2 regions of the Pseudomonas sessilinigenes genome follow, and region 1 is predicted to be linked to the other one. Evidence: riboswitches for the same ligand, from Rfam matches in the RefSeq annotation. Region 1 holds a riboswitch; the other holds the start of a gene.
The links. Region 1 has a riboswitch for manganese ahead of C4K39_RS22360 (TMEM165/GDT1 family protein). Riboswitches for the same ligand answer to the same signal wherever they lie in the genome.
Positions count from the first base shown of each region.

Region 2: another riboswitch for manganese. It lies ahead of C4K39_RS13115 (manganese efflux pump MntP); the one in region 1 lies ahead of C4K39_RS22360 (TMEM165/GDT1 family protein).

Region 1 is NZ_CP027706.1:4,800,763-4,815,570, forward strand. It holds gene C4K39_RS22340 (putative signal transducing protein) at 1-228, shown strand, start outside; gene C4K39_RS22345 (SOS response-associated peptidase) at 263-883, shown strand; gene C4K39_RS32295 (methyl-accepting chemotaxis protein) at 929-1,771, opposite strand; partial or broken gene C4K39_RS32300 (methyl-accepting chemotaxis protein) at 1,784-3,133, opposite strand; gene C4K39_RS22355 (M48 family metallopeptidase) at 3,344-4,162, shown strand; gene C4K39_RS22360 (TMEM165/GDT1 family protein) at 4,243-4,827, opposite strand; yybP-ykoY riboswitch at 4,916-5,039, opposite strand; gene C4K39_RS22365 (methyltransferase) at 5,091-6,089, opposite strand; gene C4K39_RS22370 (2-hydroxyacid dehydrogenase) at 6,123-7,088, opposite strand; gene C4K39_RS22375 (LysE family translocator) at 7,171-7,800, shown strand; gene C4K39_RS22380 (AraC family transcriptional regulator) at 7,784-8,557, opposite strand; gene C4K39_RS22385 (MFS transporter) at 8,644-9,828, shown strand; gene C4K39_RS22390 (fatty acid--CoA ligase) at 9,975-11,657, shown strand; gene C4K39_RS22395 (DUF1302 domain-containing protein) at 11,992-13,875, shown strand; gene C4K39_RS22400 (DUF1329 domain-containing protein) at 13,906-14,808, shown strand, end outside.
Region 2 is NZ_CP027706.1:2,788,420-2,803,227, reverse strand. It holds gene C4K39_RS13170 (HAMP domain-containing sensor histidine kinase) at 1-330, shown strand, start outside; gene C4K39_RS13165 (TonB-dependent siderophore receptor) at 470-2,707, shown strand; gene C4K39_RS13160 (alpha/beta hydrolase) at 2,728-3,645, shown strand; gene C4K39_RS13155 (DNA-3-methyladenine glycosylase family protein) at 3,735-4,352, shown strand; gene C4K39_RS13150 (Ada metal-binding domain-containing protein) at 4,349-4,624, shown strand; gene C4K39_RS13145 (AraC family transcriptional regulator) at 4,767-5,798, shown strand; gene C4K39_RS13140 (polyamine ABC transporter substrate-binding protein) at 5,904-7,010, shown strand; gene C4K39_RS13135 (amidase) at 7,114-8,577, shown strand; gene C4K39_RS13130 (hypothetical protein) at 8,631-8,960, shown strand; gene C4K39_RS13125 (GNAT family N-acetyltransferase) at 9,152-9,718, shown strand; gene C4K39_RS31970 (double zinc ribbon domain-containing protein) at 9,734-9,967, opposite strand; gene C4K39_RS13115 (manganese efflux pump MntP) at 10,048-10,620, opposite strand; yybP-ykoY riboswitch at 10,631-10,796, opposite strand; gene C4K39_RS13110 (serine hydrolase domain-containing protein) at 10,975-12,798, shown strand; gene C4K39_RS13105 (MipA/OmpV family protein) at 12,805-13,602, shown strand; gene C4K39_RS13100 (ATP-binding protein) at 13,702-14,808, opposite strand, start outside.

The DNA of each region.
Region 1 (14,808 bases):
GAAGGTGAGCTGCTCCGGGGCATGTTGGCCAGCGAGGGTATCGAGGCCCATCTGCACGGCGGGGACCTGTTGGGGGGTGTAGGAGAGTTGCCGGTGTTCGGCTTGTTGGCGCTGTCGGTGGAAAATCACCAGGTGCAACGGGCACGGGAGTTGATCACTGCGTACAATGCCGCCTTGCCTTTGCCCTGCGAAGAGCCGGACAGTTTTGCCGGGGTATTGGTCTGTTAGGCCGTGCCCCGATTTACTGAGAGTCGTATACCCCATGTGTGGACGTTATGCCCTGTTTCGCTGGAATCCCGCGTTTGCCGCCTTGCCGGGGTTTCCCGCAGATCAGCGGGCCCAGTGGAACATCTCGCCCCATGACTCGGTGCTGATCCAGCGTGCTGAGGATGGTCAGCGTACCCTGGCCCGCGCCCGCTGGGGGCTGACGCCACCCTGGCTGACCGATCTGTCGCGCACTCCGGCCCATGCCCGGGCGGAGACCCTGGCCGAGCAGCCGATGTTTCGCCAGGCATTTCGCGAGCGCCGTTGCCTGTTGCCGGCCAATGGTTTCTACGAGTGGCGGGGTGGCAGCCGCAAGCGTCCTTACTGGCTGACGCCAGGGGAGGGCTCGTCGATTTTCTTTGCCGCGATCTGGGAAGCCTACCCGGTGCAAGAGCAAGTCTGGCTGAGTACTGCGGTGGTGACCCAGGCGGCTTCCACTCTGCGCCGCCCGCTGATTCTCGATGCTGCCGGCCAGGAAGCCTGGCTCGACCCCGAGACGCCCTTGCATGCCCTGCACGCCTTGCTGGCCAGTCCTCCCGCTGCCCTGCGTGAGCGAGTGCTGGCCAACCTGATCAACGATCCCAAGCTCAATGGCCCCGAGTGCCTGACCCCTGCTTGATCGCTCCAGCGTCATGGGCCCGGCAGCAGCCGGGCCCATGATGACTCACACCTTGAATTGATTGATCAGGCGTCGCTGCTGCTCGGCCAGCTTGGTCAGGCCGGCACTGGCGGCGCTGGACTCATCGGCGCCTCCGGCAACTTCATTGGCGACCTGGCCGATATTGATCACGTTGCGGTTGATGTCCTCGGCCACTGCGCTCTGTTCCTCGGCAGCACTGGCGATCTGGGTGTTCATGTCGTTGATCACCGAAACGGCCTGGGTGATGGTCTCCAGGGCCTGGGCTGCCTTGGCCGCATGTTCCACGCTCTGGTCGGTCTTGTGCTGGCTGTCCTCCATGACCCGCACCACTTCCCGGGTACCTTGCTGTAACTGCTGGATCATCGACTGGATTTCCTCGGTGGCCTGTTGGGTCTTCTGCGCCAGGTTGCGCACCTCGTCGGCGACCACGGCAAAGCCACGCCCCTGCTCGCCGGCCCGGGCGGCCTCGATCGCGGCGTTGAGCGCCAACAGGTTGGTCTGCTCGGCAATACCCCGGATGGCAATGAGGATGGCATTGATGTTTTCGCTGTCCTTGGCCAGGGTCTGTACCACGGTGACCGCACGACCGATTTCCTCGGCCAGGGCGCCGATGGCACTGGAGGTATCGCGCACGATCTGCATGCCCTGGCTGGCGGCCTGGTCGGCGTGACCGGCGGCTTGTGCCGCCTGGGTCGCGTTGCGCGCCACGTCCTGGGCGGTCGCGGTCATCTCGTGCACGGCAGTGGCCACCTGGTCGATCTCCACCATCTGCTTGTGTACGCCCTGGTTGGTGCGGATGGCGATGTCGGCGGTGTGCTCCGAGGAGTCACTGACACTCTGCACCGAAGTCACCACTTGGCTGATCATCGCTTGCAGCTTGGCCAGGAAGGTGTTGAAGCCCTTGGCGATGGAGCCCAGTTCATCGGCGCGGTCGCTGCTCAGTCGGCGAGTCAGGTCGCCTTCGCCCTGGGCAATGTCATCGAGCATCGCCACCATCTGCCGCAGTGGTCGGGCAATGCCATGGCCCACCAACCAGATCACCACCAGGCCGAGCCCGGCGATCACCAGTCCGACCATCGCCATGCCGAAGGTGTCTGCCTTGCGCTGTTCGGCCAGATCGGCCTGCAGCTTGTCCAGGTCAGCCATCACCGCAGCCAGGGGCAGTTGCAGCATCAGGGTCCAGTGCGCATCGGTCTGGCCGATGCCGAAGGGCAGGTACAGGGCGATATGGCCGTTGGCCTGGTCGACGCTGTAGGTCACCTCGCCACGCTTGAGGCTGGAGAGCTTGGTGACCGTGTCGCTGGTGAGCACATCGCTGACTTTTTCGCCGAACTTGCTTGGGTCCTTGGTGTAGGCCACCAGGCGGGTGTTGCCGCCGATCAGGGCCATTTCGCCAGCGCCGTTGTAGAGCTTCTGGTTGGCGGCCACCAGCATGTCCTGGATGAAGTTCACTGACAGGTCGGCGCCGACGATGCCCTGGAACTTGCCGTCGAGCAGGATGGGCTGGATGAAGGAGGCGAGCATCACCACCTTGTCGCCGACCTTGTAGGGGGCAGGGTCGATCACGCAGGGTTTCAGGCTTTCCTTGGAGCACAGGTAGTACTCGCTGGCCCGCACCCCGGTGGACAGTACGGTTCGATCGTTGACGTCAGCCAGCTTGTCCAGGCCCAGGCTGGAGTCCTGGTTGCGGAACCACCAGGGCAGGAAGCGACCGGTGGCGGCATCGATGCCGACCACGCTGGTGCCGACATAGGCCCCGTCGTTGTGGTCGATGGCGTTGGCTTCCCAGCCTATATAGGCGCCGAGGATCTTCGGGTTCTGGGCGACGTTTTCCTTGATCAGGGCAATCATCTGCTCGCGGCTCAGGTTCAATTGCGCCTGGCCCTGGGCATCCCGGCTACCCATCAGGGCGTTAACGCGCACCAGGCCCCCGGCAATCAGCAGCGGCGCCTCCAGCTCCCGCTGGATCTGGCTGACCTGGGTCTGCGCCAGGCCACTCAGGCGTTGTTCGATGACTTGTTCGAACTGGGCCTGGGTCCTTTCCTGCACCATTTGCTGAGTCCTGGCGCCGGAGAACAGGGCATACAGCACCAGGGCTGCAACCACGCTGAGGACGATGGCTCCGGCCAGTGCGGCCACCGAAAACTGGATCGACTTGAACTTCATAGAGGCTCCGGGCGCAGGAATTGAGGTCTGCCGTGCTGTATCGGCCGCAGCCCTGCTGGCCATTAGCGGCAATTGCACAAATGACGGTTTGGGAGCTGATCGTGTCGTTAATGGCAAGGTGCCAGCTCGACGTTGCCGTGTCGTTGGACCTGCATGAACTTTTTTCTGCAGTGCCGGGCTGTATCTCAATTGCGACCAAAAGCGTGTTTTACATCTGGCGCTGATACAAACGCGCCCTTAGGATACGCGCCATGTTTTCAGGGAGCGTTTTTCATGAAGAAATCATTGGTTGTATGTGCACTGGGCGCCGCTGTGCTGCTCAGTGGTTGTGAAACGGTCAACACCACCAACGCCGGCGTGGTGGGCGTGGATCGCAAGCAGTCCATGTTCAGCATGGTGTCCAGTGCCGAGGTCAACCAGTCGTACGCCCAGTCGTACCAGGAGACCCTGAGCGAGGCCAGCAACCAGGGCGCGCTGGACAAGAACAGCGCCAACGCCAAGCGCCTGCAGGTCATCGCCAACCGCCTGATTGCCCAGGCCCCGAACTTCCGTCCGGATTGCGCGCAGTGGAAGTGGGAAGTCAACCTGATCAAGAGCGACGAACTCAACGCCAACTGCGGTCCTGGCGGCAAGATCATTTTCTATTCCGGCCTGATCGAGAAGCTGAAGCTGACCGACGATGAAATCGCCGCGGTGATGGGGCATGAAATCGCCCACGCCCTGCGTGAGCATGGTCGCGAGGCGATGTCCAAGCAGTACGCGCTGGGTGCCGGCAAGCAGATCGCTACCCTGTTCGGGGTTTCCCAGCAGGCAGTTGCCCTGGGTGACAACGGCGTCAACCTGCTGATGACCCTGCCTAACAGTCGCGAGAATGAAAACGAAGCCGACCTGATCGGCCTGGAGCTGGCAGCTCGCGCCGGCTACAACCCGAACGCGGCCATTACCCTGTGGAACAAGATGGGCCAGGCCGCCGGCGGTTCTGCGCCACCGGAATTCATGAGCACCCACCCGGCGTCCACCAGCCGTATCGCTTCGTTGCAGGCGGCGATTCCCAAGGTGATGCCGCTGTACCAGCAGGCCAAGAAGTCCTGATCCCTCGGCGTCATCCTGGATGACGCCTGCGCCGGCAAGGCCGCTCCTGCAAGCAGGGGTTGCCTGGCCGGCGCTTTCATTTATACCCAGCCGCTGCTCTGCATGGCCTTGTACACCGCCACTGCGGCGAGGATGAAGAACGCCGACGCCGCCAGGCGACGGATCAGGGTCAGGGGCAGTTTGTCCGCGGCGAAGTTACCCGCCAGTACCACCGGCACGTTGGCGATCAGCATGCCCAGGGTGGTGCCGATGATCACCAGCCACAACTCTGGATACTGCGCAGCCAGCATGACCGTGGCGACTTGGGTCTTGTCGCCGATCTCGGCCAGGAAGAAGGCGATCAGGGTGGTGAGGAACGGGCCGAACTTGCGTGCCGTAGTGGCTTCATCGTCGTCCATCTTGTCCGGCACCAGTGTCCACAGCGCAGTGGCAGCGAAGCTGGCCGCAAGAATCCAGTGCAGGGTCGTGTCCGAGAAGAAACTGCCGAACCAGGCGCCTACCGCCCCGGCAGCCGCATGGTTGGCCAGGGTCGCGGCGACAATGCCGGCGATGATCGGCCAGGGTTTGCGAAAGCGTGCAGCGAGAATCAAGGCGAGCAGTTGCGTCTTGTCGCCGATTTCGGCCAAGGCAACGATTGCGGTGGGAACGAGCAGAGAATCCAGCATCAGGGCTTTCCTAAGGGGCGGGTCGACACGGCTATGACACGTACAGCCTTCCCGCCCCGGGTAAGGTGTGCGTGTCATAGGTCTTGTCAAACCCTGCGGTCCGTCTGTGCGGACTCTTGGGTCGCATGCGCCATGGTCTTCGGACCAAGTATGTTGACGCATGCCGGACGAGCGTGGCGCTCGTGGGAGACTACTCCCCTAGGACGGAGCGGATTCTGCCTAGGCAAAATCCTTTCGGCAAGCCTTGTGTGCGAAAAAAACGCTCAGCCGCGTTTGGCCCGGTAAATGCGGAAACCATCGCCTTCGGCCTTGATCGCGCAAGGTCCCAGATGCTCCTCGATCAGTGGTTGGTAGCGCAGGAAGCTGTTGGCAACTACTCGAAGTTCGCCACCTTTTCTAAGATGTTGCCTGGCTTTTCGCAGCAGATTTTCCGTGGCCTGGTAGTCGGTATGGACCCCGGTATGGAACGGCGGATTGGTCAGGATGCCGTCCAGCTCCCCGGGGGCAGCATCGATGCCGTCACCGGTCAGGACTTCGGCCTCCAGGCCATTGGCAGCCAGGGTCAGGCGACTGCTGGCGGCGGCGAAGGCGTCCACGTCCAGCAGGGTCACCTGGTTGTCCGGGTAGCGGCGCTTGACCGTGGCTCCCAGTACGCCAGCGCCGCAGCCGAAGTCCAGCAGGTGCCCTGGGGGCAGATGGTCCAGGTGCTCCAACAGCAGGGCAGTGCCCCGATCCAGGCGCCCGTGGCTGAACACCCCGGGCAGGCTGATGACTGTCAACGGGCCCTCGGCCAGTGGCAGTTGGTATTCCTGGGCCAGGCTTTCCAGCGCCACGGGTTCGGGGGCGTTGCTGACCGTGACTTGCCACAACTGGCAATGCCGGGCGCTGTCGAGCTTGCGTGGCTTGCCGAAGGCCGCGAGCTGTTTGGCGACGCTTTCCACACCGCTGCGTTTTTCCCCAACCAGGTACAGCTCGCGCCCGGCCAGGCGCGAAGCCAGGGCATTGAGCAGGTATTGGGCCAGGTCCTTGGACTTGGGCAGGAACAGCACCGCGCTGTCGAACGCGTCGTCTGGCGCGGTCACGCCGAAGTGGCTGCGTCCCGGGAAGCGCGCCTGCAGCGCGGCCTGGTCACCGGCATGCCAGCACCAGCCCCGGGCTGCGGGTAGGCGGCCGAGCAGATCATCGGCACTCAGGCCGGCCAGCAACAGTGAGCCCTGGAACAACTCAGTCTGGCGTAGGAGTATTTCACTGCGTATGTCCATCGTCCGCACCTGGGCAAAAAGTGGCGCAGTTTATCAATTCACGACCCGCAGCGGTTCACCGTTGAAGAAGGCCCGGGCATTTTCCAGTACTTGGCCGACGATGCGCTGGCGTGCCTCGCGGCTGCCCCAGGCATTGTGGGGCGTGACGATCAGGCGTGGGATATCGGCTTCCAGCAAGGGGTTGCCGTTGACCGGTGGCTCGACGCTCAGGACGTCCGTAGCGGCTCCTCCCAGGTGACCGCTGCGCAGTGCGTCGGCCAGGGCCTGTTCATCGATCAGCCCGCCTCGGGCGGTGTTGACCACCAGGGCCCCGGGCTTGAGCAGGGCCAGTTCCCGGGCGCCGATGAAGTGGCGGGTGTGTTCGTTCAGCGGGCAGTGCAGGGTCAGGGCATCCACCTGGGGCAGCAGTTCATCCAGGGGCAGGCGGTCGGCGCGGGCCGGGCGTCCCGGAATCTGTCCCAGGACCACCCGCATGCCGAAGGCCTCGGCCAGGCGAGCTACGGCGCCACCCAATTCGCCGTGGCCCAGCAGGCCCAGGGTCTTGCCCGCCAGTTCCATGATCGGGAAGTCCAGCAGGCAGAACTGCTTGGCTTGCTGCCAGCGCCCGGCGGCCACGGCCTGTTGATAGTCGGCGACTCGGGTCGCCAGGTTGAGCAGCAGCATCAGGGTGTGCTGGGCCACCGATGGCGTGCCATAGCCCTGGCAATTGCTGACGGTGATGCCTTGGCGCCGTGCCGCCTCCAGGTCGACATTGTTGGTGCCTGTCGCCGTCACCAGGATCAACCGCAGGTCAGGGCAGGCGGCGAGGGTCTGGGCAGTGAGGGCGACCTTGTTGCTGATGGCGACCTGGGCGCCCTGCAAGCGCTCGGCTACCTGCTCCGGGAGCGTGTAGGCATGCAATTGCAGGGGGCTGAAACTGTCGTGCAGCGCTCCCAGGTCCAGGTCGCCCAGGTCCAGCGAGCGGTGATCGAGAAATACGGCGCGGCGATTGTCGGTCATGAACTGTACCTTTCGTACGAGGAAACCAAGGCGTAATCTGCGAGCCTAACAGATGAAATAATTAGACATAACAGGAGCCTGCATGTACCTCACCGAGTTCTTGACCGTTGCCCTCATCCACCTGCTGGCGGTGGCCAGCCCCGGCCCGGACTTTGCCGTGGTGGTGCGTGAGAGCGTGACCCATGGCCGCCGCGCCGGTACCTGGACCGCCCTGGGAGTGGGTTCGGCGATCTTCCTGCATGTGGGGTATTCGTTGCTGGGGATCGGCCTGATCGTTTCCCAGTCCATCGTGCTGTTCAACGCCTTGAAATGGCTGGCCGCCGCCTACCTGCTGTACATCGGCTACAAGGCCCTGCGTGCCCAGCCAGCCAAGCCGGCGGCGGATGACCTGCACAAGGAAACCGGCGTGCGCACGGCCCGTGGGGCCTTCACCTCAGGCTTCGTCACCAATGGCCTGAATCCCAAGGCGACGCTGTTTTTCCTCTCGCTGTTCACCGTGGTGATCAACCCTCATACACCACTGGCGATCCAGGCCGGCTATGGGGTCTACCTGGCGGCTGCCACGGCCCTGTGGTTCTGCCTGGTGGCCATGCTGTTCAGCCAGCAGCGGGTCCGTGCCGGTTTTGCCCGCATGGGCCACTGGTTCGACCGCACCATGGGCGCGGTGCTGATCGCCATCGGCGTCAAGCTGGCCTTCACCGAGATGCATTGAGGGCACTGAGCTGGTTCAGGGACGCCACGTAGTGCCGTGGCGTATCCCCGAGCAAGCGCTGGAACATGGCGCTGAAGGCCCGGGTACTGCCATATCCCAGTGAGTCGGCCACGCTGTGCACGCTTTCCCCGGCGAGCAGGCGTGGCAGGGCTTCCATCAGGCGCAACTGTTGGCGCCAGGCATTGAAATTCATCTGTACCTGCTGCTGGAACAGCCGCGCCAGGGTCCGTGAGCTGGCGCCCACCTGCTGCGCCCAATCTTCCAGGGTGTAGGAATGGTCGGGGGTGCGCAGCAGGGCCAGGCAGATGGCTTGCAGGCGCCGGTCCTGGGGCATCGGGACGTGTAGCGGGAGGTTCTCCAGGCTGGCGATTTCCTCGAGCATCAGTTGCTGGATCAGCGGATTTTGCGCCTGCTGCGGGCCCTGTACCGCCCGCAGGATCAGTTCTCGCAACAAGGGTGTGACCGCCAGCACGCAGCATTGCTGCAAGGAGGCGGGACAACGCTCGGCGGCGATGAACAGGGTCCGCATGCGCACCTCCCCGGCCATGAAAATCTCATGCTCCACCAAGGGCGGAATCCACACCGCGCGGGTCGGCGGGATGACCCAGGCGCCATGGGCGGTCACCAGGCGCATGGTGCCGCAAGCGGCGTAGAGGAACTGGGCCTCGTCATGGCAGTGCAATGGCTGGTGCGCGGCGTCGGCATAGTCACGGGAGTAGGCGCTGACCGGGCCCTGCTGGAAGTGGCTGATTAACATGTCTGCTCCGATGACTTTATTGTCCAGAATGCTGTTTGTCGCCAACCTAGCATAGGCGTCACCTTCACTACCTGCAGCGTGCCGCCATGAACCAAGCCCGAAATGTCATCCGCTACGTCAATGCCGCCCATGTCATCGACCATATGTTCATGCTGATCTTCCCGGCGGCGGTACTGGGCATGACCCAGGCCTTCGCCATGGACTACGCCGCGCTGATCGGCTTGTCCCTGGGTGGTTTCATCGCCTTTGGCGCCTGTTCGCTGCCGGCTGGTTGGTTGGGGGACCACTGGAGCCGACGACGGATGATGCTGCTGTTTTTCTTTGGCATTGGAGGGGCCTCGATCCTCACCGGGCTGAGTGACAGCCCGACCATGCTGGTGATTGGCTTGACCCTGATGGGGGTATTCGCGGCCATTTATCATCCGGTGGGAACGGCGATGCTGGTGGCCTATGCCCGCAACCGCGGGCAGGAAATCGGCATCAATGGCATGTGGGGCAACCTGGGCGTGGCCTTCTCGGCCTTGCTCACCGGTTTCCTGGTGGCTCACTTCGGCTGGCGTTCGGCATTTATCCTGCCGGGTGTCGTGGCCATCGTGCTGGGCATTGGCTTTGCCTTGCAGGTGCGCGAGGAGCCTATCCCCGCGCGTCCTCATGGGGCGATGAAAGGGCAGGGTGGACAGCAGATCTCGATGTTCCTGGTATTCGCTGTCCTGGCCCTGGCCACCGCCACCGGCGGCGTGGTGTTCAACGCCACCACCATGACGTACCCGAAACTGTTCCAGGAGCGCCTGCAAGATGTCTTCACGTCTGCGCAGACCCTGGGCGTGGTGGTCAGCCTGGCCTATGCCTTCGGCGCGGTGGCGCAATTGACCATGGGCCGGTTGTTGCATCGCTTCAGCCTGAAATGGCCGTTCATTGTCATGACCCTGTTCCAGGCTCCGTTGCTGCTTGGGTTGGCTCACGCCGATGGCTGGGCGGTGATCGCGCTGGGGGCGGCGTTCATGTTCGTGGTGTTCGGCCAGGTCACGGTCAATGACGCCATGGTGGCCAACTTTGTTGCGCCACAGTGGCAGGCCAGGGTCTTCGCCCTGCGCTATTGCTTGTCGTTCGGCGCCAGTGCCACGGCGATTCCGTTGATCGCCCTGGTGGAGCCGCGCCAGGGGCTTGGCGGGTTGTACCTGATCCTGGCCGGTGTTGCCGCGCTGACGTTCGTCGCGGCCCTGGCCTTTCCCCGGACGCCGGCGGAGGCCGCCTTGGGTCAACAGGCCTGAGTCGATGCGGAGCCGTTGCGATACTGGCCTGGCGCTAGTATTTGTACGGCTCTGCAAATCATCCCTTTGGCTGATTTAGCTGGCGCGCGGGCACTCTAGAGTGGGTATTCTCCAGCTACGACCGAGCCGTCAGAAAAGGGATTGTTATGTTGCAGACTCGTGTTATCCCACCCGCCGAAGGCGCTTACCAATATCCGCTCTTGATCAAGCGGTTGCTGATGTCCGGCAGCCGTTACGAGAAAACCCGCGAGATCATCTATCGCGACCAGTTGCGCTACACCTACCCCACCCTGATCGAGCGCGTGGCCCGCCTGGCCAATGTATTGACCGCCGCCGGAGTCAAGGCCGGCGATACCGTGGCGGTGATGGACTGGGACAGTCATCGTTACTTGGAGTGCATGTTCGCCATCCCGATGATTGGCGCGGTGATCCATACCATCAACGTGCGCCTGTCGCCGGAGCAGATCCTCTACACCATGAACCACGCCGAGGACCGCTTCGTGCTGGTCAACAGCGAGTTCGTCGGGTTGTACCAGGCCATCGCCGGGCAGTTGACCACGGTGGAGAAGACCCTGCTGCTCACCGATGGCGAGCAGAAGAGCGCCGATCTGCCGAACCTGGTGGGCGAATACGAGAGCCTGTTGGCTGCGGCCAGTACGCACTACACATTCGAGGACTTCGACGAGAACTCGGTGGCCACCACCTTCTACACCACCGGCACCACCGGCAATCCCAAGGGCGTGTACTTCACCCACCGCCAACTGGTGCTGCACACCATGGGCGTGTCGACCATCATGGGCGCCATCGACAGCGTGCGCCTGCTGGGCACCAACGATGTGTACATGCCCATCACCCCGATGTTCCACGTGCATGCCTGGGGCCTGCCCTACGTGGCCACCATGCTGGGTCTCAAGCAGGTCTATCCCGGGCGCTATGATCCAGAGTACCTGGTGGAGCTGTGGCGCCGGGAGAAGGTCACCTTCTCCCACTGCGTACCGACCATTCTGCAGATGGTGCTCAACGCCAAGGCGGCCCAGGGTACGGACTTCGGTGGCTGGAAGATCGTCATTGGCGGCAGTGCCCTGAACCGTGCCTTGTACGAGGCCGCCAAGGCCAAGGGCGTGCAATTGACTGCCGCCTATGGCATGTCGGAGACCGGTCCGCTGGTGTCATGCGCGCACCTCAATGACGAGCTGATGGCTGGCAGCGAGGACGAGCGCATTACCTACCGGATCAAGGCCGGGGTGCCCGGGCCGCTGGTCGAGGCGGCGATCGTCGATGCCGAGGGCAACTTCCTGCCGGCGGACGGCGAATCCCAGGGCGAGCTGGTGCTGCGTGCACCCTGGCTGACCGAGGGCTATTTCAACGAGCAGCAAAAGGGCGCCGAGCTCTGGGAGGGCGGCTGGCTGCATACCGGCGACGTAGCGACCCTGGACGGCATGGGAGTGATCGATATCCGCGATCGGATCAAGGATGTGATCAAGACCGGTGGCGAGTGGATTTCCTCCCTGGACCTGGAAGACCTCATCAGTCGTCATGCAGCGGTACGCGAAGTAGCAGTGGTCGGGGTCGCCGATCCGCAATGGGGTGAGCGCCCCTTTGCCTTGCTGGTGATTCGCGAAGGCTATGAGATCGGCGCCCGCGAGCTCAAGGAGCACCTCAAGCCTTTCGTCGAGCTGGGGCACTTGAGCAAATGGGCCATTCCTTCTCAAATCGCCCTTGTTACTGAAATTCCCAAGACCAGCGTCGGCAAGCTCGACAAGAAGCGCATTCGCGTCAACATCAGCGAATGGCAGGCCACCAACAGCGCTTTTCTCTCCACACTCTGATGTTCTCCTGCCGTGCCCTTGGGGGCACGGCATCCCCATCCTGCAAGCCTTTGCCTTGTACTCGTGGATTTTTCCGTCATTCTTGCCGGTCGTTTTTCAATGGTTATGGCCAAGGTCGGCTCCAGCACGGGTGTCAGGCTGCAAATCACACTTTAGAGGGATCAAGCAGTACCCCTTGCTGGCTATAGTCCATCCAGAGTCTTTTCGAGGGACGGGGCATTGCGCGGTGTCGTCATCACGCAACCTTGAAGCCTGGCCGGTGTGCCGACGAGGTATTCGAGGCGGTCTCGGAAGTACTTATTGCCATAACAATAATGCACATGGAGTAGCGTCGATGACATCAGCAAACCAGTTCTGGCGCCGGGCGAAACTGCCCCTGGCCGTCGGTCTCGCCTCCACGCTCGCCGGGCCTGCATTCGGCGTCAGTTTCAATATCGGTGAAATCGAAGGCAGCTTCGATTCGTCCCTTTCCCTGGGGGCCAGTTGGTCGACCGCCAACCCCAACAAGGACTTGATCGGGGTCAACAACGGTGGCAAGGGATTCTCCCAGACCTCCGATGATGGCCACCTGAACTTCAAGAAGGGCCAGACCTTCTCGAAGATCTTCAAGGGTATCCATGACCTGGAACTGAAGTATGGCGATACCGGTGTGTTCGTTCGTGGCAAGTACTGGTACGACTTCAAGCTCAAGGACGAAGACCTTGAGTTCAAGAACATCAGCGATCACAACCGCAAGGAAGGCGCCAAGTCCTCCGGTGGGCAGATCCTCGATGCTTTCGTCTATCACAACTATTCCATTGGCGATGAGCCAGGTTCGGTGCGTTTCGGCAAGCAAGTGGTGAGCTGGGGCGAGAGTACCTTCATTGGCGGCGGCATCAACTCGATCAACCCGATCGATGTGTCGGCGTTTCGCCGCCCAGGCGCCGAGATCAAGGAAGGCCTGATCCCGGTCAACATGTTCTACATCTCGCAGAACCTGACCGAGAACCTGTCGGCCGAGGCCTTCTACCAGTTGGAGTGGGACCAGACGGTGACCGACAACTGCGGGACCTTCTTCTCGCAGCCAGACATCATTTCCGATGGTTGCGACAACAACCTGCGAGTGCTGAACAAGCGCTCGACGGTACCGGCGGCGGCCAACCCATTCCTGAATGCCAACAAGGTGGATATCAACCAGGAGGGGGTACTGGTACGCCGTGGTGCGGACCGGGATGCTCGTGATAGCGGTCAGTTTGGCGTGGCGTTCCGTTACAACTATGAGCCGCTGGACACCGAATTCGGCGCCTACTTCATGAACTACCACAGCCGAGCCCCGATCTTCAGTGCCCAGGGGGCACCAGGCTCGGTCTACGCCCAGTTCCGTAATCCCGCGTTGCCGGCCGCCCTGCGACAACTGGCGCCGATCGTCGTGGCAGGTAACTCCAACTACTTCGTGGAGTATCCGGAAGATATTCGCCTGTACGGCTTGAGCTTCTCCACCACGCTGCCCACGGGGACAGCATGGAGTGGCGAGTTGAGCTACCGCCCCAATGCTCCGGTGCAACTCAACTCCACCGATATCCTGTTTGCCGGCGTGCGCCCACTCGGAGGCCCGGTGCTGGGCAACGCTTCGTTGTTGAACGGGGTTCCGGGCCAGGACCTGCATGGCTATCGCCGCAAGGAAATCACCCAGTTCCAGACGACCTTCACCCACTTCCTCGATCAGGTCATGGGCGCTAGCCGCCTGACGCTGGTGGGCGAAATCGGTGTTACCTATGTGGGTGGCCTGGAGAGCAAATCGAATGTGCGTTACGGCCGTGATCCAGTCTTCGGGCCGGGCCGGTTGCCGGGTGGTGCATGTGAGGCCCTCGACAGTTCCACGGCTCAGGGGGCAGGCCTGGGTAGCAGTACCGCCGGCCTGAACACCAACTGCAACAACGATGGCTTTACCACGGCGACCTCCTGGGGCTACCGCGGCCGGGCCATCTGGGAATACCCGGATGTGTTCGCCGGTGTGAACCTCAAGCCCAACGTGGCCTGGTCCCATGACGTCAAGGGCTACTCGCCGGGCCCTGGCGGCAACTTCGAGGAAGGCCGCAAGGCCATCAGCCTGGGGCTGGATGCCGAGTACCAGAACACCTACACCGCGAGCCTGGCCTATACCAACTTCTTTGGTGGCGACTTCAGCACCGTGGATGACCGGGACTTCCTCGCCTTGAGCGTTGGCGTGAACTTTTAAGCACACTGCATTTTCAGGAAGAACAACAATATGAAAATCACCAAGAGTCTGTTGCACGTCGGTGTGTTGGGACTGTCGCTGCTGGCTACTGGCGTCATGGCTGCGGTGTCGGCCGATGAGGCCGCCAAGCTCGGCACCAGCCTGACACCGATGGGCGCAGAGATGGCCGGCAACGCCGCCGGCACCATTCCGGCCTGGAAGCCGCTGGCCACTAACGCCGGCACCGTGGACAGCAAGGGTTTCCTGTCCAACCCCTATAGCAGTGAGCAACCGCAGTTCACCATCACTGCGCAGAACGTCGAGCAGTACAAGGACAAGCTGGCGCCCGGGCAATATGCGATGTTCAAGCGCTACCCGGACACCTACAAGATGCCCGTGTATCCCTCCCACCGTGGCGCCACCGTTCCAGCCGATGTCTTTGCCGCCATCAAGCGCAATGCCACCAAGACCAACCTGGTCTCCGGCGGCAACGGCCTGGAGAACTTCGAGACCGCGATTCCGTTCCCGATTCCGAAAAGCGGGGTCGAGGTGATCTGGAACCACATCACCCGTTATCGCGGCGGCAGCGTGACTCGCCTGGTCACCCAGGCCACGCCCCAGGCCAATGGCTCCTACAGCCTGGTGTACTTCCAGGATCAGTTCGTGTTCCGCGACAAAATGAAGGACTACGACCCGAAAAACCCGGGCAACATCCTGTTCTACTTCAAGCAGAAGGTCACCGCGCCGGCGCGCCTGGCCGGTGGTGTGTTGCTGGTCCACGAAACCCTCGACCAGGTTAAGGAGCCGCGTTCGGCGTGGGTCTACAACGCCGGCCAGCGCCGTGTGCGCCGTGCCCCGCAAGTCTCCTATGACGGCCCGGGGACCGCTGCCGACGGCCTGCGGACCTCCGACAACCTGGACATGTACAACGGTGCCCCGGATCGCTACGACTGG
Region 2 (14,808 bases), 2.0 Mb from region 1:
CAGGTGCACCTGGACAGCATTGCCCAGGCCCTGGAGAACCTGTTGCGCAACGCCATCCGTTACTCCCCCGAGGGCGGCCGGGTCAGCCTGCGCGGCTGGCGCGAGGGCAGCCACTGGCACCTGTGCCTGGAGGATGAGGGCCCGGGGGTCGCCGAACAGGACCTGCAGCGGATCTTCCAGCCCTACCAGCGCCTGGGCTCGGCCCAGGGCGAGGGTTTCGGCCTGGGCCTGGCCATCGCCCAGCGCGCCGTGGAGCTGCACCAGGGACGGATCTGGGCCAGCAACGGCCATCCGGGATTGTGCATGCACCTGCTGTTGCCGGCCGCCTGAAGGCAGGCTGTGCCAGCCCGTAGACCGCCCCGTTACCGCCGAAGTGTTTAGAAAGTTAATGCGCTTTACTCGCAAATAGCAGTCATTATCATTCGTGATCTTCCTGTTCCAGCTTCCGTCCCGGAGATCACCGATGTCCATGCGCTCGATGCGTCCTTTCGCTCCCTTCCTGCTGTCCAGCTGCTGCCTGCTCAGCCATGCCGTCCAGGCGGCCAATGCCGAGGCGCCGCAGCCGGTCCTGGAACTCCAGCCCCAGAGCATCGTCGCCACCGCCAAGGAAGAGACCAAGCAGGCCCCGGGGGTCTCGGTGATCACCGCCGAGGACATCCAGAAGCGCCCGCCGGCCAACGACCTGTCGCAGATCATCCGCACCATGCCCGGGGTCAACCTCACCGGTAACTCCACCAGCGGCCAGCGCGGCAACAACCGGCAGATCGACATCCGTGGCATGGGCCCGGAGAACACCCTGATCCTGGTGGACGGCAAGCCGGTGGGCAGCCGCAACTCGGTGCGCTATGGCTGGCGCGGCGAGCGCGATACCCGGGGCGACACCAACTGGGTGCCGGCCGACCAGGTGGAGCGCATCGAGGTGATCCGTGGCCCGGCCGCCGCCCGCTACGGCAACGGCGCCGCCGGTGGGGTGGTCAACATCATCACCAAGCAGGCCGGCAGCCAGACCCACGGCAATGCCACGCTCTACAGCTCGTTCCCCGCCCACAAGGACGAAGGCGCGACCCAGCGCATGAGCTTCGGCCTCAACGGCCCCCTGACCGACACACTCAGCTACCGGGTCTACGGTAACGTGGCCCGCACCGACTCCGACGACGCCGACATCAACGCCGGCCATGAGTCACTGCGCACCGGCAAGCAGGCCGGCACCCTGCCCGCCGGCCGCGAAGGCGTGCGCAACAAGGACCTCAACGGCCTCTTGAGCTGGCAGCTGACCCCGGACCAGAGCCTGGACTTCGAAGCCGGCTTCAGCCGCCAGGGCAACATCTATACCGGCGACACCCAGAACACCAACAGCAACAAGACCGTGAAAAACCTCCTGGGCCACGAGACCAACCGCACCTACCGCCAGACGTACTCGCTGACCCACCGCGGCGAGTGGGACTTCGGCAGCTCCATGGCCTACCTGCAATACGAGAAGACCCGCAACAGCCGGATCAACGAAGGCCTGGCCGGCGGTACCGAAGGCATCTTCAGCGACGCCAACTTCTACACCTCGGTGCTGCGCGACCTGAGCGCCCATGGCGAACTCAACCTGCCGCTGCACGCAGGCTTCGAGCAGACCCTGACCCTGGGCAGCGAGTGGTCGCAGCAAAAGCTCGACGACCCCAGCTCCAACACCCAGGACACCAAGGAGGCCGGCGCCATTCCCGGCCTGACCTCGAACAACCGCAGCAGCCAGATCAGCGCGCAGATCTTCTCGCTGTTCGCCGAGGACAACATCGAGCTGGCGCCCGGCACCATGCTCACCCCCGGCTTGCGCTTCGATCACCACAGCATCGTCGGCGACAACTGGAGCCCGTCGCTGAACCTGTCCCATGCCCTGAGCGACAGCCTGACCCTCAAGGCCGGTATCGCCCGGGCCTACAAGGCGCCGAACCTGTACCAGCTCAACCCCGACTACCTGCTCTACAGCCGTGGCCAGGGCTGCTACGGCCAGACCACCAGCTGCTACCTGCGGGGCAACGACAAGCTGGGGGCGGAAACCAGCGTCAACAAGGAACTGGGCCTGGAGTACAAGGCCGACGGCTGGGTGGCCGGCCTGACCTACTTCCGCAACGACTACAAGAACAAGGTCGAGTCGGGCCTGGCGCCCACCGGCCGGGCCAGCGGTGGCAGTTCGGCGCTGTACAAGAACGCCGCGGTGTATGAGTGGGAAAACGTGCCCAAGGCCGTGGTCGAAGGCCTGGAAGGCACCCTGACCGTGCCCCTGGCCAGCCAGCTGGCCTGGAACAACAACTTCACCTACATGCTGCAATCGAAGAACAAGGAGACCGGCGACTACCTCTCGGTGACCCCGCGCTTCACCCTCAACTCGATGCTCGATTGGCAAGCCACCCAGGACCTGTCGCTGCAGATGAACGTGGCCTGGTACGGCAAGCAGACGCCGAAGAAATTCGACTACCACGGCGACCGGGTCACCGGCAGCGCCACCCAGCAACTGGCCCCCTACGCCATTGCCGGCATCAGCGGCACCTACGCCCTGACCCGCAACCTGAGCCTGACCGCCGGGGTCGACAACCTGTTCGACAAGCGCCTGTACCGCGAAGGCAATGCCCAGGGCGTGGTGGACATCGCCGGGGCCGGCGCCGCCACCTACAACGAACCGGGCCGCACCCTGTACACCAGCCTGAGCGCGTCGTTCTAAGCCCATAACGAGAAAGCCTGATGAGAACCACGACCTTGCGCCTGGCCCTGGGCTGGGCGCTGGCCGCCGCCAGTGGCCTGGCGACGGCCCAACCGGCTCCCGAGCAGCGGATGGACAGCAGCCTGCTGCAACGCCAGGACCTGCCCTATCGCTTCAGCAGCCTGCAACTGGATTCCGCCGACGGCCAGCGCCACTACCAGCTATGGATCGGCCAACCGCTCAAGGCCGCCCCCGAGCACGGCTACCCGGTGCTGTGGATGCTCGATGGCAACGCCGCCATCGGCGCCCTCGATGCGCAGCAGCTCAAGCAACTGGACCCACCCCCACTGCTGGTGGCAGTGGGTTACCAGACCCCGCTACGCATCGAGCGCACGGCCAGGACCTACGACTACACCCCGTACCAACCCGGCCGCCAGGAGCAGCAGGACCCCTTGACCGGCCAACCCAGCGGTGGCGGCGAAGCGTTCCTGCAACTGTTGCGCGAGCGCCTGCGCCCAGCGGTGGCCGCCCGGGTAGCGATCGACCCTGCGCAGCAGACCTTGTGGGGGCACTCCTATGGCGGCCTGTTGGTGCTGCAGGCATTGTTCCAGCGTCCCGGGGAGTTTCGTCACTACGCCGCCGCCAGCCCCTCATTGTGGTGGGGCGATGGGCTGATCCTCGACCAGGCCCGGGGGCTGGCTGAGCGCATGCAGGGGCATCGGGCACAGCTGCTGCTGATGCGCGGTGATGCCGAGCCGGGGGACCCACGCCAGGCCCCGGTTTCGTACCCAGCCCCGGGGGCCGACCTGCGGGCCCGGCAGTTACGCGAGCAACTGGCGCCGGTTCCCGGCCTGGCCCTGGACTTCCATACCTTCGAGACGCTCGGCCATGGCCAGACCCTGGCCGCGTCCCTGCACTATGTGCTGGAGCGCCTGTACTTGCCCCCGGACCAGCCTTGAGCCACGAATTCCAGCGCAAGGGACCGGGTGCCAGGACCGCCGCCAGCGGCTAACCTGCCAGGCATCCCGACCCTTGCCCCGGATCACCGATGCCCGCCAGCCCCGATTTCGCCAGCACCTTCCTCGCCGCCCTGGATGCCGACTGGGCCCGGCATATCGCCGCCATCGGCCCCTGCCTGCACCAGCCCCGGCCGGAACGCGAGCCCTACCAGGCGCTGGTGCGCGCGGTGGCCTACCAGCAATTGCATGCCAAGGCCGGCGACGCGATCCTCGCCCGGCTGCGGGCGCTGTTTCCCGGCCAGGACTTTCCCAGCCCCAGGCAGCTCTGCGCAAGCAGCACTGAACAGCTGCGTGGCTGCGGTTTTTCCGCGCGCAAGGCGGCCACCCTGCACGGCATCGCCCAGGCCACCCTGGACGGCCTGGTGCCGTCGGCGGACGCCGCACGGGAGCTGGACGACCAACACCTGATCGAACGGCTGACGCAATTGCCCGGGATCGGGCGCTGGACCGTGGAAATGCTGTTGATCTACAGCCTGGAGCGCGCAGATGTGCTGCCGGTGGACGACTTCGGCGTGCGCGAGGGTTACCGGCGCCTCAAGGGCCTGGAACACCAGCCCAGCCCGCGCCAGATGCGTGAACTGGGCCAGGCCTGGAGTCCCTGGCGCACCACCGCCGCCTGGTACCTGTGGCGGGTACCGGTGTCATGAGCGACCCGGCAGTGCGGCACTGGACCCTGCTGGACCGCCACGGCCAGCCCTGGTCCAGCCCCTGCCCCGGGACCCTGGGCGGTCATCGGCGCAGCCGCATCTATGGCCGCCTGGACTGCCCCTGTGCCCTGGCCGCCATCGCCCGTGGCGGCTACGTACGCCACCGGGTGTTCTTCCTCGACGAGGCCACGGCGCTCGCCGCCGGCTACCGGCCTTGCGCCCGCTGCCTGCCCAGGCTCTATAAGGCCTGGCGCCACTCCGTGAATCGCTGAACCGGCAGGCACCTGCCAGGCTCTGGCAGCGATCCGGAGGAGAACTTGCCGGTATCTGTCGTGGAACGTCGCACCGTCGATTGAACCGCCGGCGCGTAACCCCTAAAGTCACGCCTTTCCGATTCCTGCTTCGAGATTGCCGATGGCTGCCCTTCGCCTGACCACCCTGCACACCACCCAAGCAGTACTGGACGCCTTTCGCGACAGCGACGTCCCGACCCAGGTGTTGCTCGAAGGTAGCGGCATCCAGCTGGCGGACCTGGAACTGCCCAACAGCCTGATCAATATCAGCCAGGAAATGCGCGTATTCAGCAATGCCGTGGCCTTTCGCCAGGACCTGGGACTGGTGCTTGGACGCAACCTGCACATCTGCGCCTACGGCATGTTCGGCCTGACCCTGCTGACCAGCGCCACCCTGCGCGAGGGCTGGTCCCTGGCGCTGCGCTACCCGCTGTTGCTGGGCACCTTCTTCCACCTCGACCTGGAACTGCGCGATGGCCTGGCCTGGCTCACCGCCGACCAGTACAGCGAGAGCGAGCTGGAAGTGTTCAACACCGATTTCTGCATGTCGTCCTACCGGGTCACCTGCCAGGACCTGCTGGGCTGTTCGCTGCCACTGCGCGAGGTGCACCTCAAGCACGGGCCGCAGCCCTACCTGGACAGCTACGAGCAAGCCTTCAATTGCCCGGTGCAGTTCAATGCCGGGCGCAACGCCATCGGTTTCGACCCGGAGTGGCTGGACCGGCGCCTGCCCCTGGCGGACCTGGTGACCCAGAACGACATGCTGCAACGCTGCATCCGCCTGAACGAGGAGCTCAGCGCCCGTCCGACCTGGATCGACCAGGTGCGGCGCATCCTCAACGAACAGCTGCACGCCGTGCCGGACTTCGACAGCCTGGCGCGCCAGGTGCACTGCTCCCCCAGCACCCTGCGCCGGCGCCTGCGGGCGCAGGACACCAGCTACCAGCAATTGCTGGACGAGCTGCGCTATACCCGGGCCCGCCAGTTGCTGGAACAGCACAGCCTGCCGGTGTATCGCATCGCCGAAGCCCTGGGGTTCAAGGAGACCGCGAGTTTCCGCCATGCCTTCCAGCGCTGGAGCGGTGTCGCTCCAGGACGGTTCCGGCAACTGGCCGGTCAGCTCGGTCCACTTTCGGACCGTTCGCAAGAATGACGTCAAATATCCCCTATTGACCGTTACCAACATTCTCTGAGCAACGCTTCCGGCGAAAAATGACGTCCGGAACGTTTCGCTTTCTTCAAGACATGGAGTCGTCGCATGAAATCGCTGCATACCGCCCTCACCAGCCTGGCCCTGAGCCTGGCCCTGACCTGCTCTTCCAGCGCGATGGCCGCCCCTGAACGGACGGTGAACATCTTCAACTGGTCGGAATACATCGCCCCCAACACCATCAAGGATTTCCAGGCCAGCAGCGGGATCAAGGTCAAGTACGACATCTTCGAAAGCAATGAAGTGCTGGAAGCCAAGCTGTTCACCGGCAACAGTGGCTACGACGTGGTGGTGCCCTCCAGCGGTTTCGTCAGCAAGCAGATCAACGCCGGTGCCTTCCAGCCCCTGGACCGCAGCCAGCTGCCGAACTGGAAGAACCTCGACCCGACCGTCATGAAGTTGCTGGAGCAGAACGACCCCGGCAACCGCTACGTGATCCCCTACATGTGGGGCACCAACCTGATCGGCTACAACCGCGACAAGGTCCAGGAACTGCTGGGCAGCGACGCGCCGGTCAACAGCTGGGACCTGGTGTTCAAGGAAGAGAACCTGAAGAAGCTCAGCCAATGCGGCGTGACCTTCCTCGACTCGCCCGCCGAGATGCTGCCCCTGGCCCTGCACTACCTGGGCCTGGACTCCAACAGCCAGAACCCCGAGGACTATCGCAAGGCCGAGGCCCTGTTGCTCAAGCTGCGCCCCTATGTGCGCTACTTCCACAGCGCCAAGTGGATGGGTGATATCGCCAACGGCAATATCTGCGTGGCGGTCGGCTACTCCGGCGGTTTCCTGCAGGCGGCCAACCGTGCCAACGAAGCCAAGAACGGCGTGCACATCGAGATGCGCATTCCCAAGGAAGGCACCCTGGCCTGGATCGATACCGTGGCCATCCCTACCGGCGCCAAGCATGTGGACACGGCCCACGCATTTCTCAACTACCTGATGGAACCGCAAGTCATCGCCTCCATCAGCAATTTCGTCGGCTACCCCAACGGCGTCACGGACTCCAAGGCGTTCATCCAGCAATCGCTGCTGGACAACCCTGACCTGTTTCCCAACGCCCAGACCATGACCCGCCTGTTCCCCCTGGCGCCGCTGCCGGCCAAGGCCGAACGCACCCGGACCCGGACCTGGATCAAGGTCACCAGCGGACGCTGAACCCTTTACCCCGAACACCTTGCGCGCTGGTGCACAACCGGCCCGCAAGCTTTCGCCGCCGACGTGCCCAGCGCAGCCGGCGCCCTTGAAAGAAGAGTTGTCCATGTCGTCAGTCACGCCTAGCCACCCGCCCCTGCACCAGCTGTCGATCGAGGCCTTGCTGCACGGTTTCGCCACCTTGCAGTTCACCCCGGTGGACCTGTTGCGCGACCTGCTGGCCCGCATCGAGCAGCATGAGCCACGGCTCAACGCACTGTGCGCGCGCCAGGATGCGGCGGCGTTGCTGGCCGCCCAGGCCAGTGCCGAGCGCTGGGCCGCCGGGCAACCCATGGGCCGCCTGGACGGCATCGCGGTGCTGGTCAAGGACAACCATGACATCCAGGGCTGGCAGACCCGCAACGGTTCCAGGGCCCTGGCCAATCGCCCGCCCCTGGAGCGCGACTGCGCCCTGGTGGCGCGCCTGCGCGAAGCCGGGGCGATCTTCATCGCCAAGACCACCTTGCCGGAACTGGCTTGTACGCCCCTGACCGACAGCCCCCTGACCGGAGTCACCCGCAATCCGTGGAACCTCGCCCTGCATGCCGCGGGCAGCAGCGGTGGCAGTACCGCTGGGGTGGCGGCCGGTTATGCCCCGGCCGCCACGGCCAACGACGCGGCCGGCTCGATCCGCACCCCGGCGAGCTTCTGCGGGGTGATCGGCCTCAAGCCCAGCCACGGCCTGGTTTCGACCAGCCCGGCCATCGATCCAGGTGGCATGTCCGCCGAGGGCCCGATCGCCCGCCATGTGCGCGACATCGCCTTGTTGCTGGAGCACATGAGCGCCTATGAGCCCGGCGAGCCCTTTGCCTGGCCCCATGCCCCCCTGGGCTTCCTGGAACGGATCGAGGATGGCGTCCAGGGTTTGCGCATCGCCTTCAGCACCGACCTGGGTTATGCCGCCTATGTCGACCCGCAGATCGCCGCCGCTTGCCTGGCCGCGGCGCGGTGCCTGGAAGAGGCTGGCGCGACGCTGGTGCTGGCCTCGCCGGACATCGGCAATCCGGCGCCCGGCTTCGTGCGTTCCTGGCCCGTGGAAGCGGCCAGCGCGGTGGACCTGGAGATACCCGGGGAGCAACAGCACCTGATGAGCGACTTTCTCCAGCAGACCCAATTGCGGGCCCGCCAGCTCAATGCCCTGGACTACGCCAATGCCGTGCAGGAACGGCATCAGGTTGCGCAGCAGTTGCATGACTTCCTCTGCGACTACGACCTGCTGCTGACCCCGACCGCGGTGGTCGAGCCATTCGCCGTGGAACTGCAGAGCCCGCCCGACTGGCCGCAGCAAGCCAGCAGCATGTGGCAGCCGACCACGTTCCCATTCAACTACAGCCGCCAGCCGGCGCTGAGCATGCCCTGCGGCCTGAGCGCCGCGGGCCTGCCCATCGGTTTGCAGATCGTCGCCCGCTTCGGCCGCGACGACCTGGTACTACGGGCCGCACGGGCCCTGGAAAAACGCCAGTCCATGGAGCTGTTCGCCCATCCCCCTGGGCTGTTGGACGCCACAGACACCCTCGGCACTGGCCAGTAACCCGTACAGCACAACCCGCCGCCCAACGGCAGCGACGGACAAGGAGGTGGACCATGGATTCTTCTAGCAGTTGGTACCAAGACACCCAATTCGAGCATGACATCTACGTGATGATCATCCGCGAGCCCAGCTCGCCAAGCCTCGACCCGCACCAGTCCGGCGCCAGCTACAGCTATGTCGGGCGCCTCACCGGCCAGGGCCAGCACCCATGCTTTTCCCTGCATTTTGCCTGCCCGCCCTATGGCAACGACTACCTCAGCACCGATGCCGCCCTGCAGGCCGGGATGGCCCACGGCCGGGCGCTGATCGAACACTGGCGCACCCGTGGCCGCAAGCCGCTGGCGCAGAACGCCGAAGTCGCCCTGGCCAGCTACAGCAACTGAGGTCCCGGCCCGGACCTTGGGTACGGGCCCAATGCCTCGGTCCTGGCTGGAACATGACCGGTGATCAGCCGTTGCCATGCACCGTTGCGAATATTGATGCCGGTCAAGCACTCCAATCGCCACACAGGTGAACCTGAGGGCAATCAGGGCTGTGGTTGCAGCCCGTTCCTTGCCTCCCAGGAGACTTGACCATGCCCAGCAGCGCTCTCGATATGCTCCCTCATCCGCCGTTCCCGGCGCAGCAAGGCCAGTACTGGATCGACGCCTTGAGCGACGGCAGCCATGTATTGATTCGCCCGTTGCGGCCCCAGGATCGCCAGCGGGAGAAGGCCTTCATCGAAAACCTCTCCCCCGTCACCCGGCACCAGCGCTTCCTGGGCGAGGTCAAGGAAGTGGGCGACCAATTGCTCGATCAGTTGATGGACGTCGGCACGCCACAGCGGGTGGCCTACGTGGCGCTGGTCCACGACAACGGCGAGTTGCGCGAAGTCGGCATCAGTCGCTATGCCCAGGTGGACGACCAGCCCTGGCGCTGCGAGTTCGCCGTGACCATCGCCGATCAATGGCAGGGCAAGGGCCTGGGTGGCCTGCTGATGCAGCACCTGATCGACGAGGCCCGCCACAATGGCTTCCAGCAGATGTACTCGGTCGATTCGGCCACCAACTATGGCATGCGCCGGCTGGCCAAGCTCCTGGGCATGCGCAGCGCCATCGATCCTGACGACGCTACCCAGGTGATCCACAGCCTGGAGCTGTAGCCTCCGCGCCGCGCCTCAGCCCGAGGCGCGGCCACACTGTCCGCAGAACCGCGCGCCAGCCTGCATCGGCGCACCACATTGCCCACACCCTGCTGCACCCAGCGATGCCGCGCATTGCTGGCAAAAGCGTGCGCCCGGCGCATTCATCGCGCGGCATTGCCCACACGCATTGCCAGCCCCGACCTGGGGCGAACCGGAACCATGATGGCCACTGCGGGAACCGCCATGCCCAGAACCGTGGTGCCCCATCAGCAAACGTTTGAAAAAGCTCATCTCGATCACTCCGTATTGAGGTGATCGCCAGTAAAAACCCTATAGCTACTAAAGGGTCAAGCCATGGCCGACAAGTGCTCATAGAGAATGGCGCAACCGACGATGATCAGTACCAGGCCGCCCAATGCCTCGGCACGCTGCCCCATGACCGTGCCGATGGCGCGGCCGAGCATGACGCCCAGGGTGACCATGGTCATGGTGGCCAGGCCAATGGCGCTGGCGGCGATCCAGATATTGACGTTGACGAAAGCCAGCCCGACGCCCACGGCCAGCGCATCGATGCTGGTGGCGAACCCGGTGACCGCCAACAACCAGAAGCCATGCTCGCGAGGCTTGTCCGGCTCGGCCTCAGCCTCCAGGCGCAGGCCGTTGTAGATCATGTGCAGGCCCAGCAGCACCAGCAGGCCGAAGGCGATCCAGTGGTCCCAGGCGGCAGCCCATTGGGCCGCTGCCTGGCCAATAAACCAGCCCACCACGGGGGTGATGGCCTCGATGACACCGAATATCAGGCCAATGCGCAGGGCTTCGAGCAGGCGGGGCTTGAACATGGCCGAACCTTTGCCGACCGCGGCAGCGAAGGCATCGGTGGACATGGCGAAGGCCAGGAAAATGATCGAGGCAGGATTCATCTTGAGTCTTCCGGTCGGGCTTGAGTCCACGACATGCCCACGCGCCCGACTTCAGCGCAAGCCTGTCGATGGTCTCACCAACCGAAACGGTGCCCGTACCACGGCAGGTTGCCGAGAGTGTTGATACGGGCTCCACCGCGACAAGCGGTGGCAGGTTACTCCCCAAAGAAGGCCGCAGCTTAACTTGGCCCTTGTGAAAATTTCATTGCTGCCCGGACTTCCCAGCGCCAACCACGCTTCGAGTTAAGAAGCGGTTTAACACTCTTTGACAGTTTCCTGACAAAGCTGCCAAAGACTGGCCACCAGCCCTTCCCTAGCATTCACCCATCCAATTTGCGCTCGGGTGCTTGCTACATGTCCCCCAAACTTCTCGGCCTGCCAGTGCTGGGCATTCTGCTGGGTAGCCTGGGTTGCAATGGTCAGCCGCCATCGCCGCCGTCCATTGCACCCGGTGACTACGCCAGCATCATTCGCTATTTGAAACAGCACATTCCACGGGAGATGGCCGAGCATCAGGTCCCCGGGTTCTCCATTGCCCTGGTGGAAGGCCAGGAGCTGATCTGGGCCCGGGGCTTTGGTCTTGCCGACAAGAATCGTGGCCTGCAGGTCACGGAAAACACGGCGTTTCGCGCAGGGGCACTGTCGCAACTGCTGACCGCCACGGCGGTGATGCAACTGGTGGAGCAAGGCCGCCTGCAACTGGACTCGCCCCTGCAGGCCACACTCAAGGAGTTCTACGTTCGCTCACGCTTTCATGACGATCAGAACGCCGCCGACCAGGCAGTGACCCTGCGACGCCTGCTCAGCCACCAGGCCGGGATGCCCGCCGAATACCTGCGGGACCTGCGCACGCCGCATATCCTCGGTGAGTTGCCGCAGAAGGTCAGCGGGGTCTGGCTGAACAACCAGCCCGGAACGCGAACGGCCTACTCCAATCTCGGTTACGCCCTGCTGGGAGCGGCCATCGAACGTAGCAGCGGCGTGGATTTCGAACAGCAGTTGCAGACCAGGCTGCTGCGCCCCCTGGGCATGAGCCAGTCGAGCTTCCTCGGTGACAGTAGCCACCTGCCCTATCGCACCCGGGGCTATGAGGACGGCGCGGTCAGTGTCAATGCGCCAGTGCGCGACGTTCCCGCCGGTGGCTTGTGGACCAGTCCACGGGACCTGAGCCGTTTCGTACGGATGCTTTTCGCCCAGGGTCGATACCAGCATCGCCAGCTGCTGTCGGCGGACTCCGTCAATGAAATGGTGCGGGTACAGAACACCGGCAACGTCATGGATTTCGACTGTCAGGTCGGCTTGGGCTGGTTTCTCTCGCCCTGTGGCGACGAGTGGGTGCGCCCGGGTATCCGTACCTGGCAACACAGCGGCAGCGGCAACAACTTCCATGCCCAGATCAGCGTGCTGCCGGAGCAGCAACTGGCAGTCATCGTCATGAGTAACTCCGGCACCGGCGAAGCCCTGGCCCAACCCTTGGTACCGCAGATCCTGCGGATGCTGTTGCAGGCCCATGGGGAGCCCGGCGAACAAGGTGCACAGGTCAACCAGCCCGCCCGGCAACTGGCGGCGCGGCGCCGGGTACCCGAGGCGGCGGACCGCCAGCAACTGGCCGGGTTCTACGCCACCGCCTACGGCGTGTTGCGCATCAGGGACCAGGGCCAACGCTTGTTCGGCGAGGTGGGCGGCATTCGTTTCGAACTGCTGCGTGATGAACACGGCTGGCTACGGGCACAGAAGAAACTCCTGGGTTTCTGGCTCCAGGACCTGGGCGACCTGGGTCGGGTGCAACTGGATGTCGTCAGCGTCCAGGGACACCGGGTGTTCACCGCCAAGAGCCATGGCCAGTTGCTGGCCGTGGGGGAGCGCATCGACCCGGTGCCCCTGCCCGATAACTGGCTGGCCACGGTCGGCACCTACACAGCGCTCAACGACGACGAGGCAAACACCCCCATGAGCGGCGTCGACATCGCTCTGGAGGACGGTTTCCTGATGATTCGCAGCCTGCAGCAGGGACGCACCCTGACTGACTACATCCTGGCCCCGGTAGACAACGCCCATGCGGTGATTGCCGGCCATGGACCCGGCCTGGGCGACACCGTGCGACGCCAGATCAATGGGGTCAATGTCCTGGGCTACTCGTTCAAACGTACCTATAACTCCAACCACCTGAGGTTCTAAACCGATATGAAAACCCTGAAACGCACCACCACCGCGCTGTGGCTCGGCACCCTGGGCCTGACCACGGCTTCTGCCGTGGCCCATGCCGAGGACTGGAAATTCGGCGTCAACGCCGGGGTGGCCAGCGTTCCACGCTACAGCGGTAGCGACCAGCGCGCCGTGATGCCGATCCTCGGTGCCGAGGTCGTCAGCCCCTACGGCATCTTCCTCAACACCGAGCAGGGCCTGGGCTGGGGCAACAAGTGGGGCGACCTGTCGTTCAGTACCTGGGTCGGCCCGAGCGAATCGCGCCACGACAAGAACCGGATGGGCCAGGGCTCCAAGCGCCTGAAGGGCATGGGCGACATCAAGACCCGCGCCCAGTACGGCGCTCACCTGGGCTATGACCTTGGCCCATTCGAGCTGGGCGCCACCGTGACCCATGCCGTGAAGAAGAACAGCAACCGCGATACCGGCCGGGCCTACAGCCAGCTGGAACTGAGCGTCGGCACCAACCTGTACAAAGGCAGCTACGGCAGCCTGGACGCCAGCGTCAACACCCTGTTCGGCAACGCCGACTACATGCAGACCTGGTACGGCGTCAGCAGCACCCAGGCGGCCAACAGCCGCTTCGGTGCCTATAACGCCAAGGGCGGCCTGGTCAGCAGCGGTGCGGACCTGACCTGGAGCCTGCCGCTCAACGAGCAGACCAAGCTGTCCACCCAGCTGTCGATGGACTACCTGGGCAAGAAAGCCGCCGACAGCCCGCTCGTCGATCGGCGCCTGCAGACGGTCCTCTCTACCCAGATCGAGTACAGCTTCTAAGGCCGCAAAAAATACGGCCCGTGATCACGGGCCGTAGGGTATTAAAGACCAGGCCCCGCGAGGGGCTTGGTCATTTTTGTGCTCGGCCCTGGCGCAGCGTCAATCCGTGCTGGCCCAGGTCATGCGGAACGAGGCACCGCCCCACTCCGAGTCCATCACTTCGACCTTGCCGCCATGCCATTGCGAGACCCTGCGCACCAGGGCCAGGCCCAGGCCGAAACCACCGGTACGCCGATCACGACTGGCATCGAGCCTGGAGAATGGCTCGAAGATCTTTTCCCGCCCCTCTACCGGCACACCCGGGCCGTCATCGTTGACCCGCACCTCGTAGCCGTTTTCCAGACGCACCAGGGACACCTCCACACGCCGCTCGGCGTAGCGAATGGCATTGCGCAACAGATTGATCACGGCCCGGGCCATGAAGCGCGGCTCGATGCTGATGTACTCCACCTGGCAGGAGCGAATCAGCAACTGCACGCCTGCCGCCTCGGCCTCCAGCGCAACGCTGCCGATCACGCTATCCAGCCAGCTCTGGGCCTGGATCTGTTCGCGCTTGATCGTCGCCGCGCCGTGCTCCAGGCTGGCGTAGCTCAAGAGTTCGGACACCATTTCCTCCAGCTCGCCCAGGTCGGCGTACATGTCGCAGATCAGCTCCTGGCTTTCCTGCGGGTCCGGGTTCTGCTTGAGCTGGTCCAGTTCGAAGGACAACCGGGCAATGGGCGTGCGCAACTCGTGGGACACGGCATTGGTCAGCTCGCGCTGGTTGGCGATCAGGCCTTCGATGCGTGCGGCCATGCGGTTGAAGTGCTGGGCCAGGTCACGGATGTTGGAACTGCGCGAAAGGTGCAGGCGGGTTCCCAGGTCGTTGCTGCCGAAACGCTCGGCGGCCAGGCGCAGGCGCTCCAGGTCACGCCAGTGCGGCCGTACCCAGAAGTACAGGACGATACCCAGCAGCGCGCCCAGCAAGGCATAGCCTGCAATGTTGTAGTGCAGGGTCATTGGCTGCTCTTCCGGCAGCTTGATGCTCAATAGCTGCGGACCGCCGTCGATACTGGAGATGAACTCGTCGTACTCATCGCCGCGCACCACCAATTGACTGGAGTCCAGCAGGGCCTGCTCGCGAGGCGTCAGGTTCAATTGATCGGCCTTCACCAGCGCCAGCAACAGCCCATAGTGAGGCTTGAGCGCCTCCAGCTGGCGCTGGCG